2 linked regions of the Collimonas fungivorans genome follow. The protein of the gene in region 1 interacts with the protein of each later gene in a pairwise test. Links are inferred from orthologs where the notes say so. Each region holds a gene or a part of one and is shown in the gene's direction. Other genes may lie near its edges. The genes, in order: gyrB and gyrA.

Region 1 (11,239 bases):
AGAAGGCGAAAAGGTCTCTTTCCTGTCGACCGACATCGAAGTGCAAATCACCACCAACGCCAACGTCGGCAGCGGCGGCGAAACCGCAGCCACCACCGTTGCGGCACGCAAGCTGCTGGACATCCTGCGCGCCCTGCCAGACACCGGCGAAGTCTCGCTGACCCTGAGCAACAAACGCATGACCGTGCAGTCCGGCAAATCGCGTTTTGCGCTGCAAACCCTGGCCGCCGAAGAATTCCCGACGGTAGCCCAGGCAGACCATTACAACGCCACCGTCACCCTGCCGCAAAAGACGCTCAAGCACCTGTTCAACATGGTGCACTTCTCGATGGCGCAACAGGATATCCGTTACTACCTGAACGGCTTGCTGCTGGTCCTCGACGGCAAGAACGTCATCGCGGTCGCCACCGATGGCCACCGCCTGGCGTTTTGCCAGGTCGCCACCGAACAAGAGTTCGCGCGCCAGGAAGTCATCATCCCGCGCAAGACCATCATCGAACTGCAGCGCCTGCTGGAAGAAACCGACGAACCGGTCCAGCTCGAAATCGCCAACAATCAGGTCAAGCTGTCGTTCGCCGATATCGAACTGATCTCCAAGCTGGTCGAAGGCAAGTTCCCTGACTACACCCGCGTGGTGCCGAAGGGCTACAAGAACGATTTCACCATCAGCCGCGACCAGCTGCTGCGCTCACTGCAACGCGCCGCCATCATGACCAGCGACAAGTTCAAGGGCGTGCGCTGGGTAGTCACCCCAGGCAGCCTCAAGATCAGCTCCACCAACGCCGACCAGGAAGAAGCGATCGAAGAACTGGAAATCGATTACGGCGGCGATAGCGTCGACATCGGCTTCAACGTGACTTACCTGCTCGACGTCCTCAACAACCTCAAGGGCGACAACGTCAACATCGCCCTCGGCGACGCCAATTCCTCGGCACTGATCACCGTGCCGGAAAACGCTGACTTCAAATACGTCGTCATGCCGATGCGGATCTAGTCTGCATAAAAACAGGGCGGAAAGCATCGAGCTGTTCCGCCCTGTTTACTTGTAAAAATAGCACTCAGCCCCAATATAAGCAGTTCCGAAGTAAGCTTTTCAGAAGGTAGCCATGTCATCAGCCCCAGACAACACCAATCAGCCGCAACCCAATGCATACGGAGCGTCCTCGATCCAAATTCTCGAAGGCCTGGAAGCGGTACGCAAACGCCCCGGGATGTACATCGGCGACACCTCTGACGGCACCGGCCTGCATCACCTGGTGTTCGAAGTGCTGGACAACTCCATCGACGAATCGCTGGCCGGCCACTGCACCGAAATCCACGTCACCATCCACGCCGACAACTCGATCTCGATCACCGACAACGGCCGCGGCGTGCCGACCGGCATCAAGTTCGACGACAAGCACGACCCGAAACGCAGCGCCGCCGAAATCGTCATGACCGAGCTGCACGCCGGCGGCAAGTTCGACCAGAACTCGTACAAGGTATCCGGCGGCCTGCACGGTGTGGGTGTGTCTTGCGTTAACGGCCTGTCCAAGCTGCTCAAGCTGACCATCCGCCGCGACGGCAAAGTGCATTACATGGAATTCGTGCGCGGCGTCCCGCAAAACCGCGAAACCGAAACCATCGACGGTATGCTGGTCTCGCCGATCAAGGTCATCGGCGACACCGACAAGCGCGGCACCGAAGTCCACTTCTGGGCCGACGAAGAAATCTTCACCCACGTCGAATTCCACTACGAAATCCTGGCCAAGCGCATCCGCGAACTGTCCTTCCTCAACAACGGCGTGCACATCAAGCTGACCGACCAGCGCACCGGCAAGGAAGAAAACTTCGCCTTCGAAGGCGGCACCCGCGGCTTCGTCGAATACATCAACAAAGCCAAGACCGTCCTGCACCCGACGATTTTCCAGGCCACCGGCGAAAAAGACGGCGTCAGCGTCGACGTCTCCATGCAATGGAACGACGCCTACAACGAACAAGTACTCTGCTTCACCAACAACATCCCGCAACGCGACGGCGGCACCCACCTCACCGGCCTGCGCGCGGCGATGACCCGCATCTTGAACAAGTACATCGAAGAACATGACTTCGCCAAGAAAGCCAAGGTAGAAACCAGCGGCGACGACATGCGCGAAGGCCTCACCTGCGTGCTGTCCGTGAAAGTGCCAGAGCCGAAATTCAGCTCGCAAACCAAAGACAAGCTGGTCTCCAGCGAAGTGCGCCTGCCGGTAGAAGAAATCGTCGCCAAGACGCTCAACGACTACCTGCAAGAACGCCCGAACGACGCCAAGATCATCTGCGGCAAGATCGTCGAAGCCGCCCGCGCCCGCGACGCCGCCCGCAAGGCGCGCGAACTGACGCGCCGCAAAGGCGTGATGGACGGCCTCGGCCTCTCATCCAAACTGGCCGATTGCCAGGAAAAAGACCCGGCGCTGTGCGAACTCTACATCGTCGAGGGTGACTCCGCGGGCGGTTCCGCCAAGCAGGGCCGCGACCGCAAATTCCAGGCCATCCTGCCGTTGCGCGGTAAAGTGCTCAACGTCGAAAAAGCCCGTTTTGAAAAGATGCTGTCGTCGGAACAGATCACCACCCTGATCGCCACCCTCGGCACCAGCATCGGCGCCGACGAGTTCAACGCCGACAAGCTGCGCTACCACCGCATCATCATCATGACCGATGCGGACGTCGACGGCGCCCACATCCGCACCCTGCTGCTGACCCTGTTCTACCGCCAGATGCCGCAACTGGTAGAGCGCGGCCACATCTACATCGCCCAGCCGCCGCTGTACAAGGTCAAGCACGGCAAGGACGAGCGCTACCTCAAGGACGACGCCGAAGAAGTCTCCTACATGATGCAGGTCGCCCTCAACGACGCCGCCCTGGTGCCAAGCGAAGGCGCGCTGCCGATCAGCGGCCCGGCCCTGGCCGAGCTGGTGCGCCAGTACAACATGGCCAACTCCATCATCACGCGCCTGACCCGCGCGGTAGACGGCGCCGCCCTCACCTCCATCATGACCGGCGTCACGCTGAAGCTGGACACCCTGGCCGACGCCGAAGCCTCGGCCCAGGCCCTGCAAGCGTCGATCAACGAGCCATCGGTACAAGTCGTCGTCAAATCCGACGAACTCTCCGACAAGCACGCCCTGCGCATCCAGCGCCGCTACCACGGCAACATCAAGGTCAGCGCCATCGACAGCGATTTCGTCGCCAGCCCGGACTACACCGTGCTGGTCAACGCCGCAGAAACCTTCAAAGGCCTGATCGGCCCAGGCGCCCTGATCCGCCGCGGCGCCGGCGAAAAAGTCAAAGAGTCAGCCATCATCGATTTCCACCAAGCCATGGCCTGGCTGCGCGACGAAGCCGAACGCGGCGTCAGCAAGCAGCGCTATAAAGGTCTGGGCGAGATGAATCCATCGCAGCTGTGGGAAACCACGATGGATCCGACTGTGCGCCGCTTGTTGAAGGTGCAGATTGAGGATGCTATTGCTGCAGATCAGATCTTCATGACGCTGATGGGGGATGATGTTGAGCCGCGTAGGGCGTTTATTGAGTTGAATGCGCTGCAGGCGGGGAATATTGATGTTTGATTTGTAAGCTGCAGTGTCAGCAAACCATTTTTGTGCCTTCGCGTTAGTAAGAATATGGCGCAATCGTCTAAGATAAACTAGGTACTTGACCATGTCCGATGCGATTAAACCAAATGCGGTGGCGCGTAGAGAAGCTTTGATCCTTTCTGAGGAACTCCTACGGAATATTGAGCTTTCCGAGATTCCTTTGACGAATGCGGTGTTAAAAGCGTCGCGCTTGGCGCGGCTCCTAAATGAGTTTGAGTTTCAGAAGATTTTTGAGTACGAGGCAGGTGGCTATCCATCAACGCCAGAAGGTGTAAGTCCTGAAATTTGGACATATCTGGAGTCCGCAGGTCGGATATTCCAGGATAAGAACAGCGAAGGGGAGATCAAATCCTTTGGTGTGATGGAGTCAATTGAACAGCTTGAAGCAAAAGTGGAAGGGACTAAGCTAGGTCTCGACGCTGCTCGAGACGCGAGTGTGTCAATATCATCGGCGAACCCACATCAGTTTGTTAGTGCTGTTAAAGGTAATGCGGTAGAGCGAGGAAAACTTCATACAGAGCTGCAAAGAGCAGTTAAGCGCTTGGGTACTCGACGCGCATTCCTACACAGTTACGTCGTTCAACGAAATCTTGAGCTTAAATTTTCTACAATTGCTAGCGATGCATTTTCACGTATTCGTGAGCTTGTCGATAAGTCGGTAGGCGATCTTCTTCCCTCAACTGTACAAAAATTCACCGCTATTTACGAAAATCTTCAGTCAGAGAATCCTGAAGATTGGTCGAACGCAGTACACGGCTGTCGACGCGTGCTTCAAGACCTGGCTGATGTCGTTTTTCCTGCTACAGACCAACCCCGAAATATAGACGTTGGTGGGAAAAATCGTGAAATTAAGTTAGGTCCGGACAATTATATTAATAGATTGATTTGTTTTGTTGAGGATAACTCGACTTCGGGAAGAACCCAGGCAATAGTTGGCTCTCAAATGTCGTTTCTGGGTGATCGCCTTGATGCCCTTTTTCAGGCTGCACAAAAAGGATCTCATGCAACTATTGCAAGTCGCGAAGAAGCTGATAGATATGTGGTTTATACCTATATGGCGGTTGGAGATCTTTTGCAATTGCGCACCGATACTGATCAGGGGGGCAGAAAAACAGCTGTCTCTGAAAAACTAACGGTGGACATAAACTCAGCTATGCAATAAAACAATGAATGTCTATTTGAGCTAAATTGACTTAAGTATAGTGTGCGGTGTTACTCAAAATTATGAGAAATCGGGTGGATAGAAAGCTGTAGCGATATTTCTTAGGCTTCAGCCAGCATTTGTCGAATGCTGACAAGAGCATCGCTCAAAATCGGTAATCGGACTAGAACCTCATCGGAAGGCCGAGTGCTTAATGTAGAGATCTCTGCGTTAATTTGGTCAAATAGTGCAAATGCTGCTGCCCTTAGCGAGCGAGCTCGACGAATATGGCGACGAGTAGGGCGATTTAGTGCCATAAGATCGATCATATATTGTGATGGTTTCCGCAATGATTCTAAATTTCCCCCCTCATCAATACGAAAATAATCAAGTAGATGTTCATTGAATGGGTCAACGAAACCGTTTAGCCCGTCTTGGGCTGTCCCATCTTTTTCAGGCCACCAGTCAGATTTGAGTTGATTACATTTGGGGCACGCGAGCACTAAGTTGCAGGGATCATTCTCGAGCTCAGGAAAATGATTCTTCGGCCGGAAATGATCAAGATTCATGCTCTCCCCGCCTACTTCGACAACCAACACGTCGCAATATACGCAACGATGCTGACAATCCTCAGCTATTTCTTCGTAATAGGCGGAATAAGTTGCGTACCGTTCTCCATTTTTCTTAGTTTTATAGGCTGTTCTACGAGCAATTTTAGGAAAATACATATGGTCGCCTGTCATTTCAATGAATTCGAAATCTTAGCGAGCGCTGCTTGTGCTGTATCCAATTTTCGTCCGAGTTCAGTACTATCAAGTAATTCGGAAAATGCGATTTTTCGCTCACGCTGAAAACTTAGTTGTTGAAATTCCTCACTTTCAGCGGCAGTTAACGTGTCTTTATATCCTTTTCGCAATAGCTCTTCAAACCTAACTTCGCGTTCGACGAGAATATCTTGGAATACATTTATGTGCCGCCGCAATCGGGCCGCAATTGCATGCAATCGATTATCTTCACTTAAGTCATCCTTAGCGAGAACATATTCGATGTCTCCCAAAGCACCGTCTACATCATCAACAAAATTTGTCAAAATATAAATGGGAATTTTATGATCAGTTTGACGAATTGCGCCGGCAAGCTGAGTCCCAACATATGTCGCTGTGCCGGCAGCAAATAATTTTTGATCGATGACTATAGAGACGACTGGATGATAGGATTCAATTTTTTGAATCATCTTTTCTATCGTTTGATCGGGGGATATTGGGGTAACTTGAATTTCATTTCCAAAGCATCGCTGCAGTCGTTTTCCCATCGTGCGCAATGCCATTTCCTCTTCATCTATATAAAGCACAATTGGTTTCATTGCTCACGCTCGACAGGTATAGTAATAATAAATTCAGCTCCACCAATTCGACTGTCTGAAAGTGCTCTAATCGCTCCGCCGGAGTGTTCATTGACAAACGTTCTTACAATGGACAAGCCCATACCCGTCCCAACGGTGTTTCCTCTATCGTCCCTTCTGGTGCTATACATAGGGTCAAAAATATGTTCTTCAGAGCCCTTCTCGATCCCTTGTCCACTATCTAAAAAGCGAATTTCAATTCCCGAAGAAAGATTTTTCGCTTTGACCTGTATCGTTCTCTTATCATGTTCTGTTTTTGCCATAGCCCATACCGAATTCGATATCATGTTTACGAAGATGCTCTCCCAATCAATTTCATAAGCTTTTATAAATGCCAGGTCAGTTGATACCTCTGATAGATCAACCTTAATTTTTTGACGCTCAAGAGATTCGGCGAGGGCAGCGAAGACACGCTCGACAACCGCGCTAATACTCACTTTACTTTTCCTTCGCTTTTCTGTTCGCACATTACCTAGGGAAAAGGACGCAAAATTTTTAACAAACTTAGTACTGCTAATTATTGTATCAATGTCCTTTAATACCTCGATCTCGATCTCAGGTGTGACCATAAATTTTCCATCTAAAAAATCGTGTCGTAATTCCGCCGCCGCTGCCGCTGCCAGATTGCAGAATTCTTTGGCCTCATGTCCAAAGCAAACCGTCAGAATTCCTATTGACGCTAGGTTCGCTAACGTATCTTTTTCTCGTTCTAGTTCTTCGCGTTTCTGATCATAAGCAGCTTTTTGTTTTTCTGATGCAGCTTGTGTCGCAGCCACCAGTCGCTCCATTTCTTCGAGCTTCTCTTTAAACTCTTCGTGCTGTACTAATTCGCTATCTGCTACTGCTTTACTGAGGTTCGCGACGGCTTCACGACTCTTATCAATTGATTCGCTTAGTTCCGTCGCAGTCGATTCGACGGGATCAATTACTACCTCCATACGAGCGTATTTTGTAGCAATGATTTCGAATGTGGAAAGAACCTTAAGAACGAATGCACGCATGTCTCGGAAGGCATCGGATTCAACCATACCTTCACGATTGGCTTGATCGATAAGTTCGCTGTTCTCAATGCGACTGATGAAAATAGCCCCCAATAATTGCCTAGGCCCTACTTTCCATGGTCCTTGACGTATGCCAGATGGATTGCTTGCTTTACGCAAACCCAGATCAAGCCAATCTCCTCTACCGGTTGGTTCACCATATGGGCGAACGCGAAAATTATCTCGGTAGACTCGCACCCCATGATGGAGGTCCATAAACTGACTCCAATCTTTGCGCTTTACACTGGTTGAAACAGACGAGCTGGGTTGGGGAATATAATAGAACTGCAGAGATAGTGGGCCGCAGGCAGGTTGCCCATTACGTTCAGGAAGCCATTCTTGCCAAGATACACTCAAGGGTGTCGGGCCGATTTTCTTATGCGGTTGAGTGTAGCTAACAATAATTTTCCCCTCATTGTCCAAGCTAGCATCTATAGCCCAAACCGCTGCGTCAAGATATTTTTCCGAACTTAGTTTTCCATCGAGGTGATGAATACCACTAGTAAACTCGATTGAGAAATCTGCGACATCGGTGAATGGACTGACCAGCATAGACAACTCATTACGCAATTCAGATAGACGAAGTTTGTCCCACTTTTCTTTGAGCCCAACAAGGATAAGCCTTGTACCACTCGTTTTATTTTTAAAGAAACTACTATATTTATTATTCGACAAAGCATCGATTTTATAGATCTTGTGGTTTATGCTTGAAATTGTTGCATCGCGACTATTGTAACGACTCCAATTGATGTGTACTTCGAGGACATGGTCCATCTCTGCGGTCTTCGTTTGAAGAATCATTTTTTTGCACAAACGATCGATTCCCAATCGACCTAAGCCTTTGGCACCTGTCATAACTCGTTGTTTGCGGACGGAGCGCTCATTATCAACTTTGTGTTCGGTTCCAATGCGAAGCCAAACGTTCTCCAAAGTAGTTAAGTCCATTCCATCGCCATCATCTTCGATCTGAAGTATCTGAATAGGTGCTGAGCGCTTGACGAAAGTTATTAGAACATTTTCGGCGTTTGCGTCATAGGAGTTCTTTATGAGTTCCCCAATCGCAGCGGTAGAGCTAGCAATGCTTTCTCTTCCCAGCTGCAACGGTAAACGGGCCGCTATGTCGAATGGCAGACTTTTCAACAATGTTCTTGTCATTATCATTTCCTATTTTCCCCAAAGACAATTCATCAAAGGGGTGATTCAGCGGCTGTAACCATATTGCGATTGCAGTAAATATTAGCGTTCAACAGTCAAATTACCAACGTCGGTCAAGGATGATGAAAGTCTGAAAGCCGTATTGATTGCCGTCTCCATTTCCATGCCTTCCTTCAAGAATCGAGTTAGATAAATTGGGGACGGTAGTGGTAGTTGATTCAGTTCAAATATTGATACGTTCGTAGCTCCGGAAATGCAGCGAAAATTTCTATCGATTAATGCTGAAGAAAATAATTGAGTGAGCGTCTCTGTTGACACAATTGGAGTTGGTGAAGTCGCTTCAAGGATTACAACGTGATTTTCCCCGATAAATCCACCAAACTGCGCTGTAATGTCATTTGGAACGCATGCTGTGACTAAACGTCTCGATTGGTCATTTGATGTAACTCGCTGAAGCAACACAGCGGGATTTCGCACAATTGAGCGATGATTTGGGTCAGACATATCAACAAAGGCAGGTTCATCGTTATGCTTGGTACAATTTAAAAACTGTACCGTGCCGCCTTGTTCTATATCGCTAGACCATAACAAAGGAATGGCTTTTTTCGCCAGAGCATTTATAGCCTGTTGTAGGGTAAAAAAAGTGGATCGCTTGTCGCGATTCCAAACAAATGAGCCGACTCGAGCGATATAACCGTAATCCCTTATTCTGAAAGGGCTAGCGAAAGCATCAGCGAGAATTGCTACATCTTCGGCTCTGCGCGGAATTGGCCACGTTAATCCGTCCCCTGGTAGGATTGATCTTCCGATTGTGTGGTTTTCCCCATTTTCGTGTATCACCGAAATTTCAACGTTTGAAGCCTCAATTTGACCTTTGAGGGAACGCTTTAGCAGCGTTAAGGCGGTTTCTTGTTCAACATCGATAAATACACCTGATCGCTCACTAACCACTCCGATTCGTAAAATTTGGGATCGACTCAATAAAAAATGACGCAGTTTCGAAAATGATTTTCCAGATAAGTAGCTCATTGGAGTTATCAGACTGACTATGCCAGATTCTTTTACCAGTTCCAAGCACAGGGCAATAAAGAGGCCGTATAGATTTGGTTGGTGTTGCATAACAGACGAAAATTCATTCTGATACAGATGAATCTCATCCGTTGTTAGCTTACGGTACGGTGGATTGCATACCACAACGTCGATTTTTGCGAACATTGGAGAGACAGAGGTAAGCGAGTTTGCACTTGAGATATGAAAAATCGGCTCGTAGTTCTCTGAAAGGATTTCATTTGCGAGGACCATTCGCAAGAAGAATTGAGATATGCGGCAAAGAATCGGATCAAGATCCGTACCGAACAGATTTAGCTCAATATGCTTCAGAATTTCAAGAGATGTCTTACCGCGAGCATACAACGAGTTCTTCATTCGTTGAGCTACGGGAGCTAAGAAGGCCGCGCCTCCACACGCAGGGTCAAAAAAAGAGTTTTCCGCAAAGGATATGCCGGCGGTTTCAAGATCGTCTAGCATCCTCTTCGTCAAAGATGGGGGCGTAAAGAACATTGCGTATGATTTACGATATTTTTTCCCCATCCAAATAGAGTATGCTGAGCTAATCCAGTAAGCTGAGTCGAGCATTTCTTTCGTTTCGAGCCAGGCCAAGAAACTTAGAATGTGAATATTGGTAGCTACCTGATGGGCATTTTGGAGTTCTCCAGGGCTGAAATCTGCAAAAATTCTTCGACTCCAACTAACAACTAGCGTTTCAGCGACTGTGCCACAATTTAAAGCGTCCGAAATTACGTGGGAAGCAATATTGCGGACGTGCTTATAAAATTCCGCTCTTTCTTGGTTTCGAGACTGACGTTTGGAAACAAGTGCATCACGAGGCATCATGCAATCCACAGGGAACATTCCCAAGCTAGATGGAGTCCGTCAAATGCAAAAACTTCCATTAACTTCGGAGAAACAATGATTGATAATTGATTCACAGGTATAAATCTCTGATTGTACCGGCGAAAATGAGCCTGAGTGTAGCGCTTCGGCACAATCATTTGTGCTGCCAAACTTTGAAGGTATGGGGGACAGCTATCAGATGGGGTCGCGTTTGCTACGATAAACTGGCGCTAGTAAGTCATCGCCAACTGTAGCCAGCATCAATTACCAGTTCGCTGCCAGTAATAAAACGCCCTGTTTTCGACACTAGATATAGAACAGCGGCAGCCACATTGCTGCTTAACCCGATATCTTCAGTTTGACGACTCTGTTTTATGTCAATTAAGGTCTGCGTCAAATCGCCCTCCTTGCGCATAGCCGCCTTCGCTGCAAAATCCGCAGAGGTTTGCTGGCGGCCTGTCATGTCGCACAACGACAATACATTGACGATCGCTCCGCCACCCGCCCTTTCCATGGCGTCGACAACGTGCTTGCTACACAAAATGCTGCCGTTGACGTTGAGCTGCATAGCACGCTGCCATCGCGCAATCGATGCTCCTTGGACAGGCGGTGGATCGGCATCGACGCCGGCGCTGTTGATGGGATGCGGGGTCAAGTCTTGCAATGACATATTACGTAGTCGGCGCAATCATCGAATGCGTTATTGCAAGACTTGACCCCGACATTCTGACCCCGACATTCTCACTAATCCCGGAACGGGATTAGGTGAGTATGCGAGTAGCGCTTTGTTCAAAAGGTGGTCGAAATGACTCTGTTGAACGATAACAGCACTAACGCTAAAGTCCGCTAAAAAGCTCAGCCACTGTGACATTCAATGCGATAGCCAAAGCTTCAATCGCAGACAGAGAGGGATTGCGCACCCCTCTCTCAATTCCACTGATGTATGTGCGGTCAAAACCACACAGGTCGGCAAATCCCTCTTGAGAAAGAGCCC
Region 2 (7,940 bases), 4.8 Mb from region 1 along the record:
GGGATTGACCACACGCAATGAACTTGACCACCATTCTGCCACAGGCTTCAAGCGCTAGCGAAGGATGCCAAATGATCCAGCTCACGTTTTGCCTGCTTCGTTGTTTTCATACAACATAACATTATGAAAACATCACCACGGGCGACATCTTACATCGACGCAAGAAAACTATCTATTTTATTTTAATTTTATTGCGTTTTTATTACGACTCTACGATTCGGGGCCAGGCAGCTGACCAGTTTTTTACGGCTCAGTTTGTTGCTGCACTGCAATGCCGGATCGGATGCACCGGCGCCGGCGGTTTCTATTTGGTTAGAGACACCCTTGCTCTTCAAATAGCTGGCAACGTTGCTGGCGCGCTGCATCGACAATTTCCGGTTATAAGCTTCCGAGCCAAGGCGATCGGTATGGCCGGTGACTAATATGAGTCTCGTGCTGGCGCAGTTTGTCAATTTGGCAATAATCTGCTGGTCGATGCGTTGCTTGGCCGCCTTGGTCAGGGTTGCCTTGCCGAAACTGAAACTCTGGTCGCTCGCCAGCGTTACGCCAACATCGCATTGCTGGGCCGCAATTGCCGGTGCAACTTCATTGCTGGCGATCATCGGATCGGCGACCAGGGCAGGCGCGCTGGCTTTCATCACCGGCGCCACCAGGGCGCCGTCGCAACCGGTGACCGCATCATTCTGGTCCCAATAACCGGAGCGCCAGCACAAACCGTCCTGGCTGCGGACGACGGGACCGTTTCCATCGTGCACATAAGCACTCGTTTCAGGGGCGGCTTGGGATGCGGCGGATTGGGCAAAGCCTGGATGGGACGCAAAGACGAGGGCTGAACCCAGCAATAGGCTCAGCGCGATGGTATGACGCATAAATTGTTTCCTGATAGAAATGGTAAAGGCAGGATTGTTTTTAGGAATCGCCTGATTACCGGGCAAGGCGGCATTTAAACATATTTTTTCCGGCGAGCAGTTTTTCGGCCCTGATACCCGGGATTTCATCGCGCCTCTGAAAAGCCGGAACCGGCGTCCCCGCGTGCTAAAATCATACGTCTTATTACCAGTGTTCCGAGCAGCAGCCGGCCATGCGCGGCGATTGCGGCTCTGAATGCTGGTCTATATCGGATATAGATATCTGTGATCGATCAACCTAAGTAAAGACTCGCCGACTCGCTAATGGATCAATTCGCTAAAGAAACAATCCCAATTTCCCTCGAAGAAGAAATGCGCAAGAGCTATCTCGATTACGCGATGAGCGTGATCGTCGGCCGTGCGCTGCCGGATGTGCGTGACGGCCTCAAGCCGGTGCATCGCCGGGTCTTGTTCGCGATGCACGAAATGAACAATGTCTGGAACCGCCCGTTCGTGAAGTGCGCGCGCGTGGTCGGTGAGACCATGGGTAAATACCACCCGCACGGCGACGCATCGATCTACGACACGCTGGTGCGCATGGCGCAGCCTTTCTCGCTGCGCTACATGCTGGTCGACGGCCAGGGCAACTTCGGTTCGATCGACGGCGACGGCGCCGCAGCGATGCGTTACACCGAGTGCCGCCTGGACAAGATCGCCGGCGAACTGCTGGCCGACCTCGACAAGGAAACCGTCGACTTCGTGCCCAACTACGACGGCAAGGAAAAAGAGCCGTCGGTGCTGCCGACGCGCATCCCTAACCTGCTGATCAACGGCTCGTCCGGCATCGCGGTCGGCATGGCGACCAACATTCCGCCGCACAACCTGACTGAAGTGATCGATGGCGCACTGCACGTATTGCGCAACGCCGATTGCACTATTGACGAGCTGATCGAAATCATTCCGGCGCCGGACTTCCCGACCGCCGGCATCATCTACGGCGTCTCCGGCGTGCGCGATGGTTACCGCACCGGCCGCGGCCGTGTGGTGATGCGCGCCAAGACCCACTTCGAAGAGTTCGGCCGCGAAGGCCGCACCGCGATCATCATCGACGAGCTGCCGTACCAGGTAAACAAGAAGGCCTTGCTGGAACGCATCGCCGAACTGGTGCGCGACAAGAAGCTGGAAGGCATTTCCGACCTGCGCGACGAGTCGGACAAGTCCGGCATGCGCGTGGTGATCGAGCTCAAGCGCGGCGAAGTGGCCGAGGTGGTGCTGAACAATCTGTACAAGCAGACCCAGCTGCAGGACACCTTCGGCATGAACATGGTGGCGCTGGTGGATGGCCAGCCTAAGCTGCTGAACCTGAAGCAGATGCTGGAATGTTTCCTGTCGCACCGCCGTGAAGTGGTCACGCGCCGCACTGTGTTCGAACTGCGCAAGGCGCGCGAACGCGGTCACGTGCTGGAAGGCCTGGCGGTAGCGCTGGCCAACATCGACGATTTCATCGCTCTGATCAAGGCGGCGCCGACGCCGCCGGTGGCGAAATCCGAACTGATGGCGCGTGCCTGGGATTCTTCCATGGTGCGCGAAATGCTGGCCCGCACCGGCGACGAAAACATCGGCGGCATCGAATCCTTCCGTCCGGAAAACCTGCCCAAGCATTACGGCATCCAGGCTGACGGCTTGTACAAGCTGTCGGACGACCAGGCGCAGGAAATCCTGCAGATGCGTTTGCAGCGCCTGACCGGCCTGGAACAAGACAAGATCGTCAACGAGTACAAAGACGTGATGGCGCAGATCGCCGACTTGCTGGACATCCTGGCCAAGCCGGAACGCGTCACCGTCATCATCACCGACGAAATGACCGCTGCCAAGAACGAATACGGCATCGGCAACAAGGATGAGCGCCGTTCGCAGATCGAGCACAATCCTACCGATCTCGGCACGGAAGACCTGATCACGCCGCAAGACATGGTGGTGACCTTGTCGCATACCGGCTACATGAAAGCGCAGCCTGTCTCCGAATACCGCGCGCAAAAACGCGGCGGCCGCGGAAAGCAAGCGATGGCGACCAAGGAAGACGACTGGATCGACCAGCTGTTCGTCGGCAATACCCACGACTACATCCTGTGCTTCAGCAATCGCGGCCGCTTGTACTGGCTGAAGATCTGGGAAGTGCCGCAGGGTTCGCGCAATTCGCGCGGCAAGCCTATCGTCAACATGTTCCCGCTGCAGGATGGCGAGAAGATCACCGTGGTGCTGCCATTGTCCGGCGCCAACCGCAGTTTCCCTGAAGACCGTTATGTCTTCATGTCGACCAGCCTGGGCACCGTCAAGAAGACGCCATTGTCCGACTTCAGCAATCCACGCAAGGCCGGCATCATCGCGGTCGACCTGGATGAAGGCGATTTCCTGATCGGCGCCGCGCTGACCGATGGCCAGCATGACGTCATGCTGTTCTCCGATTCCGGCAAGGCAGTGCGCTTCGATGAAAACGACGTGCGTCCGATGGGCCGCACCGCGCGCGGCGTGCGCGGCATGAACCTGGAAGAAGGCCAGCAGGTTATCGCCTTGCTGGTCGCGGAAAACGAACAGCAATCGGTGTTGACCGCGACTGAAAACGGCTTCGGCAAACGTACTCCGATTACCGAGTACACGCGTCACGGCCGCGGCACCAAGGGCATGATCGCGATCCAGACCAGCGAGCGCAACGGCAAGGTGGTGGCGGCAACGTTGGTGGAACCTAGCGACGAAATCATCCTGATCACCACCGGCGGCGTCCTGATACGCACCCGTGTCGCGGAAATTCGCGAAATGGGTCGCGCTACCCAAGGCGTCACGCTGATCGCGGTGGAAGACGGCACCAAGCTGAGCGGTTTGCAGCGCGTGGTCGAATCTGACGCTGAGGTGGAAACCGAAGCGGACGCCGATGCTGGCGGCAGCACCGAAGAAGGTGGCGCTCCGGCCTCCGATCCGGCAGCGGAGTAAAGAAAGTAGCGCGCCCCGGCCCGCAAGCCGGGGTGCGCATGATTTTCAGTTTGAATAGCTAAGTTGGAACATTTGCAGCAGCACAGTAACGCCATCTGTTGGTTCGTAGTCAATCTCGGTTCTCGGTTTCACTCCTGTTTCACTTCTTTATCTGACGCTATTCATCATGCCTATCTATAATTTTTCTGCTGGCCCTGCTGTGTTACCGAAAGAGGTGCTGCAGCAAGCTGCCGCCGAAATGCTGGACTGGCAAGGCAGCGGCATGTCCGTGATGGAAATGAGTCATCGTGGTAAAGAGTTCATGTCTATCCTGGCGGCGGCGCAGCACGATTTCCGCGAACTCTTCGCGGTGCCGGACAATTACAAGCTGCTGTTCATGCAAGGCGGGGCGATTGCCGAGAACGCGATCGTGCCGCTCAACCTGCTGGGCCGCGGCGGCCGGGCACAGCCTGCGACTAGCGATTACATCAATACCGGGTCCTGGTCGACCAAGTCGCTGAAAGAAGCGCGGCGCTACGGTAACGTCAATGTCGCCGCTTCGTCCGAAGACAGTCATTTCGCGCAGATTCCCGAGCGCGACAGCTGGCAGCTGTCCAAGGATCCGGCTTACGTCCATCTCTGCACCAATGAAACCATCGACGGCGTCGAATACCAGTTCACGCCAGACATCGCAGCTGAAACCGGCAACGCGCCGCTGGTGGCCGACATGTCGTCGCATATCCTGTCGCGCGTGGTGGACGTTTCCAAATATGGCGTGATCTACGGCGGCGCGCAAAAAAATATCGGGCCGGCGGGACTGACCCTGGTAGTGGTGCGCGAGGACTTGCTCGGCCACGCCTTGCCGGCCTGTCCTTCAGCCTTCAACTGGAAGATCGTGGCCGACAACGATTCCATGTACAACACGCCGCCGACCTATGCGATCTATATCGCCGGACTGGTGTTCCAGTGGCTCAAGAAGCAGGGCGGCGTCGCCGCGATGGAACAACGCAATATCGCCAAGGCGGCCTTGTTGTACGACTACCTGGATGCCACCGATTTTTACCGCACCAAGATTGCCAGCAGCTGCCGCTCGCGCATGAACGTGCCTTTCTTCCTGGCCGATGAAGCTCTTAACGAATCCTTCCTGAACGGCGCCAAGGAACGGGGTTTGCTGCAGCTGAAGGGCCATAAATCGGTGGGCGGCATGCGCGCTTCGATCTATAACGCCATGCCTTTGGAGGGCGTGCAGGCGCTGGTGGCGTATCTGCAGGAATTTGAAAAACAGCGCGGCTAACCGGGGCGCCAGGCTAATTAGCAGAACCAGAGATAGAAACAAACATGAGCGAAGACAAACTCCTACCCTTGCGTCAGCAGATCGACGCCATTGACGCCGAAATCCTGGCCTTGCTGAACCGCCGCGCGAAAATCGCGCAAGAGGTCGGCCACGTCAAGGCCGAGACCAATGCCCCCGTGTTTCGTCCGGAACGCGAGGCGCAGGTCTTGCTCAAGGTTGCCGAGCGCAATCCGGGACCGCTGCAAGGCGCCGATGTACAAACCATTTTCCGCGAAGTGATGTCGGCTTGCCGCGCGCTGGAAAAGCGCGTGACGGTGGCCTATCTGGGCCCGGCCGGCACCTTCAGCGAACAAGCGGTGTACCAGCAGTTCGGTCACGCGGTGGAAGGCCTGCCTTGCGTGTCGATCGACGAAGTGTTCCGCGCCACCGAAGCCGGCACCGCCGATTTCGGCGTCGCCCCGATCGAAAATTCCTCGGAAGGCGTGATCAACCGCACCCTCGACCTGCTGCTGCAAACCACGCTCAACATCAGCGGCGAAGTGTCGATCCCGGTGCATCACAGCCTGATGACCAAGGAAGGCACGATGGCCGGCATTGCCCGCATCTGCGCCCATTCGCAAGCGCTGGCGCAATGCAATGCCTGGCTCAACCAGCACTACCCGAGCATCGAACGGCAGGCGGTAGCGTCGAACGCCGAAGCGGCGCGCATGGCCAGCGAAAATGATACCGTGGCGGCAATTGCCGGCGAGATGGCGGCGCAGAAATACGACTTGCAGGTGGTCAGCGCAAATATCCAGGACGACCCGCACAACCGCACCCGTTTTGCCGTGGTGGGCCGGCTGCAGAACGGCGCCAGCGGCAAGGACCAGACGTCGTTGGTGCTGTCGGTGGCGAACAAGGCTGGCGCTGTCTACAAGCTGCTGGCGCCGCTCGCCAAGCATGGCGTGTCGATGACCCGCTTTGAGTCGCGACCGGCGCGCATGGGTGCGTGGGAATACTATTTCTATGTCGACGTCGAAGGGCACGCAGCCGACGACAAGGTCGCCAAGGCACTGGACGAGCTGCAACAGAATGCGGCGTTCTACAAGCTGCTGGGATCGTATCCGCGCAGTTTCTGAAAAATAGCCGATAAGCGGTCAACAACACGTTTCGAAAGCAGACAATGTCAATTAAATTTGGTCCAGAATATGTACGCGCTATCGCCCCTTACCAGGGCGGCAAGCCGATTGCCGAAGTCGCGCGCGAATTCGGCCTGGACGAAGCCAGTATCATCAAGCTGGCCTCCAATGAAAATCCGCTGGGCATGCCGGAATCGGCCAAGGTTGCGATGCAAAAGGCGGTCGCCGACATCGGCCGTTATCCGGACGCCAACGGTTTCGACCTGAAGGCTGCGATCACCGCCAAATACGATGTGCCGGCAGAGTGGATCACGCTGGGCAACGGCAGCAACGATATCCTTGAACTGGCTACCCACGCTTTTGTGCAGGCCGGGCAAGCCGCGATGTATGCGGAATATTCTTTTGTGGTGTATGCCTTGGCGACCCAGGCCGTCGGCGCCCGCGCCATTGTGGTCAAGGCCAAGGATTACGGCCATGACCTGGAAGCCATGGCTGCCGCCATCACCGGCGACACCAAGCTGATCTTCATCGCCAACCCGAACAACCCTACCGGCAGCTTCATTCCGGCAGCCGAACTGGAAGCGTTCCTGGCGCGCGTACCGCCGCAAATCGTGGTGGTGCTGGATGAAGCCTACAATGAGTACTTGCCGCCGGAACTGCAGTACGAATCGATTTCCTGGGTACGCAAATATCCCAACCTGCTGGTTTCGCGCACCATGTCGAAAGCCTATGGCCTGGCCGGCTTGCGTATCGGCTTCGGCATTGCCCAGCCGCTGATCACCGACCTGCTGAACCGCATCCGCCAGCCGTTCAACGTCAACTCGCTGGCGCAGGCCGCCGCGGTGGCGGCCTTGAACGACACCGCCTTCTTGCAGCGCAGCGCGCAGCTGAACCGTGACGGCTATCGCCAGCTGACGCAGACTTTCGACGAACTGGGCCTGGAGTATGTGCCTTCGTTCGGCAACTTCGTCATGGTCAAGGTCGGCGACGACGAGGCTGCCGGCGCCCGCGTCAACCTGGCGCTGCTGAAGCAGGGCATCATTGTGCGCCCGGTCGCCAACTATGGCCTGCCGCAATGGTTGCGCGTCACTATCGGCTTGCCGGAGGAAAACGCAGCCTTTATCGATGCATTGAAAAAACTGCTGAGCTAGATGTCGGCGTGAACTTCAGCGACGTCAACTTCAGCTTCGACTAATTTTATTAAAGCATCATTCGTGTTCAAGAAAATCGCAATATTTGGCGTGGGGCTGATCGGCGGTTCATTTGCCCTGGCTTTGAAAAAAGCCGGGGTGGTTGAACAGGTGGTCGGGGTAGGTCGTCAGCTTGCGACCTTGCAGCGTGCGCAGGAGCTGGGAATCATCGACGCCATCGCCAGTTCGGTGGCTGATGCCGTCTCCGGCGCCGAGCTGATCCTGATCGCAGCGCCGGTGGCGCAGACCGGCGCCATCCTGGCCAGCATCGAGCCGCATTTGCAAGCCGGCGCCATCGTGACCGACGCCGGCAGCACAAAATCCGATGTAGTGCTGGCGGCGCGCACTGCGCTGGGCGGCAAGATTGCCCAGTTTGTACCGGGCCATCCGATCGCCGGCCGTGAACAGAATGGTCCCGAGGCGGCGCTGGCCGAGCTGTATGCCGGCAAGAAAGTGGTGCTGGCGCCGCTGCCGGAAAATGCCGAGCAGGATATCGTCAGGGTTGCCGCCGCGTGGCAGCAGT

Evidence for each region.
Region 2: the proteins of gyrB (region 1) and gyrA interact in binary tests that used the Escherichia coli proteins (3 or more experiments, as listed by UniProt). The link is inferred for Collimonas fungivorans from one-to-one orthologs.

What each region holds. Positions count from the first base shown.
Region 1 is NZ_CP013232.1:1,839-13,077, forward strand. The notes cover bases 752-3,846. They hold gyrB (DNA topoisomerase (ATP-hydrolyzing) subunit B), read left to right. Parts: upstream 752-1,106; coding sequence 1,107-3,587; downstream 3,588-3,846. Other genes in these bases: dnaN (DNA polymerase III subunit beta), read left to right, coding at 752-994; CFter6_RS25860 (AbiTii domain-containing protein), read left to right, coding at 3,679-3,846. Also shown: more of dnaN, read left to right, coding at 1-751; more of CFter6_RS25860, read left to right, coding at 3,847-4,776; CFter6_RS24665 (HNH endonuclease), read right to left, coding at 4,878-5,483; CFter6_RS00025 (hypothetical protein), read right to left, coding at 5,495-6,118; CFter6_RS00030 (sensor histidine kinase), read right to left, coding at 6,115-8,352; CFter6_RS24670 (HsdM family class I SAM-dependent methyltransferase), read right to left, coding at 8,434-10,245; CFter6_RS00035 (SDR family oxidoreductase), read right to left, coding at 10,484-10,915; CFter6_RS24675 (helix-turn-helix domain-containing protein), read right to left, coding at 11,082-11,239. UniProt on the Escherichia coli protein: DNA gyrase negatively supercoils closed circular double-stranded DNA in an ATP-dependent manner to maintain chromosomes in an underwound state.
Region 2 is NZ_CP013232.1:4,828,969-4,836,908, reverse strand. The notes cover bases 816-4,036. They hold gyrA (DNA gyrase subunit A), read left to right. Parts: upstream 816-1,172; coding sequence 1,173-3,836; downstream 3,837-4,036. Other genes in these bases: serC (3-phosphoserine/phosphohydroxythreonine transaminase), read left to right, coding at 4,003-4,036; CFter6_RS21120 (OmpA family protein), read right to left, coding at 816-998. In the rest of the region: more of CFter6_RS21120, read right to left, coding at 189-815; more of serC, read left to right, coding at 4,037-5,109; pheA (prephenate dehydratase), read left to right, coding at 5,154-6,227; hisC (histidinol-phosphate transaminase), read left to right, coding at 6,272-7,378; CFter6_RS21095 (prephenate dehydrogenase), read left to right, coding at 7,442-7,940. UniProt on the Escherichia coli protein: A type II topoisomerase that negatively supercoils closed circular double-stranded (ds) DNA in an ATP-dependent manner to maintain chromosomes in an underwound state.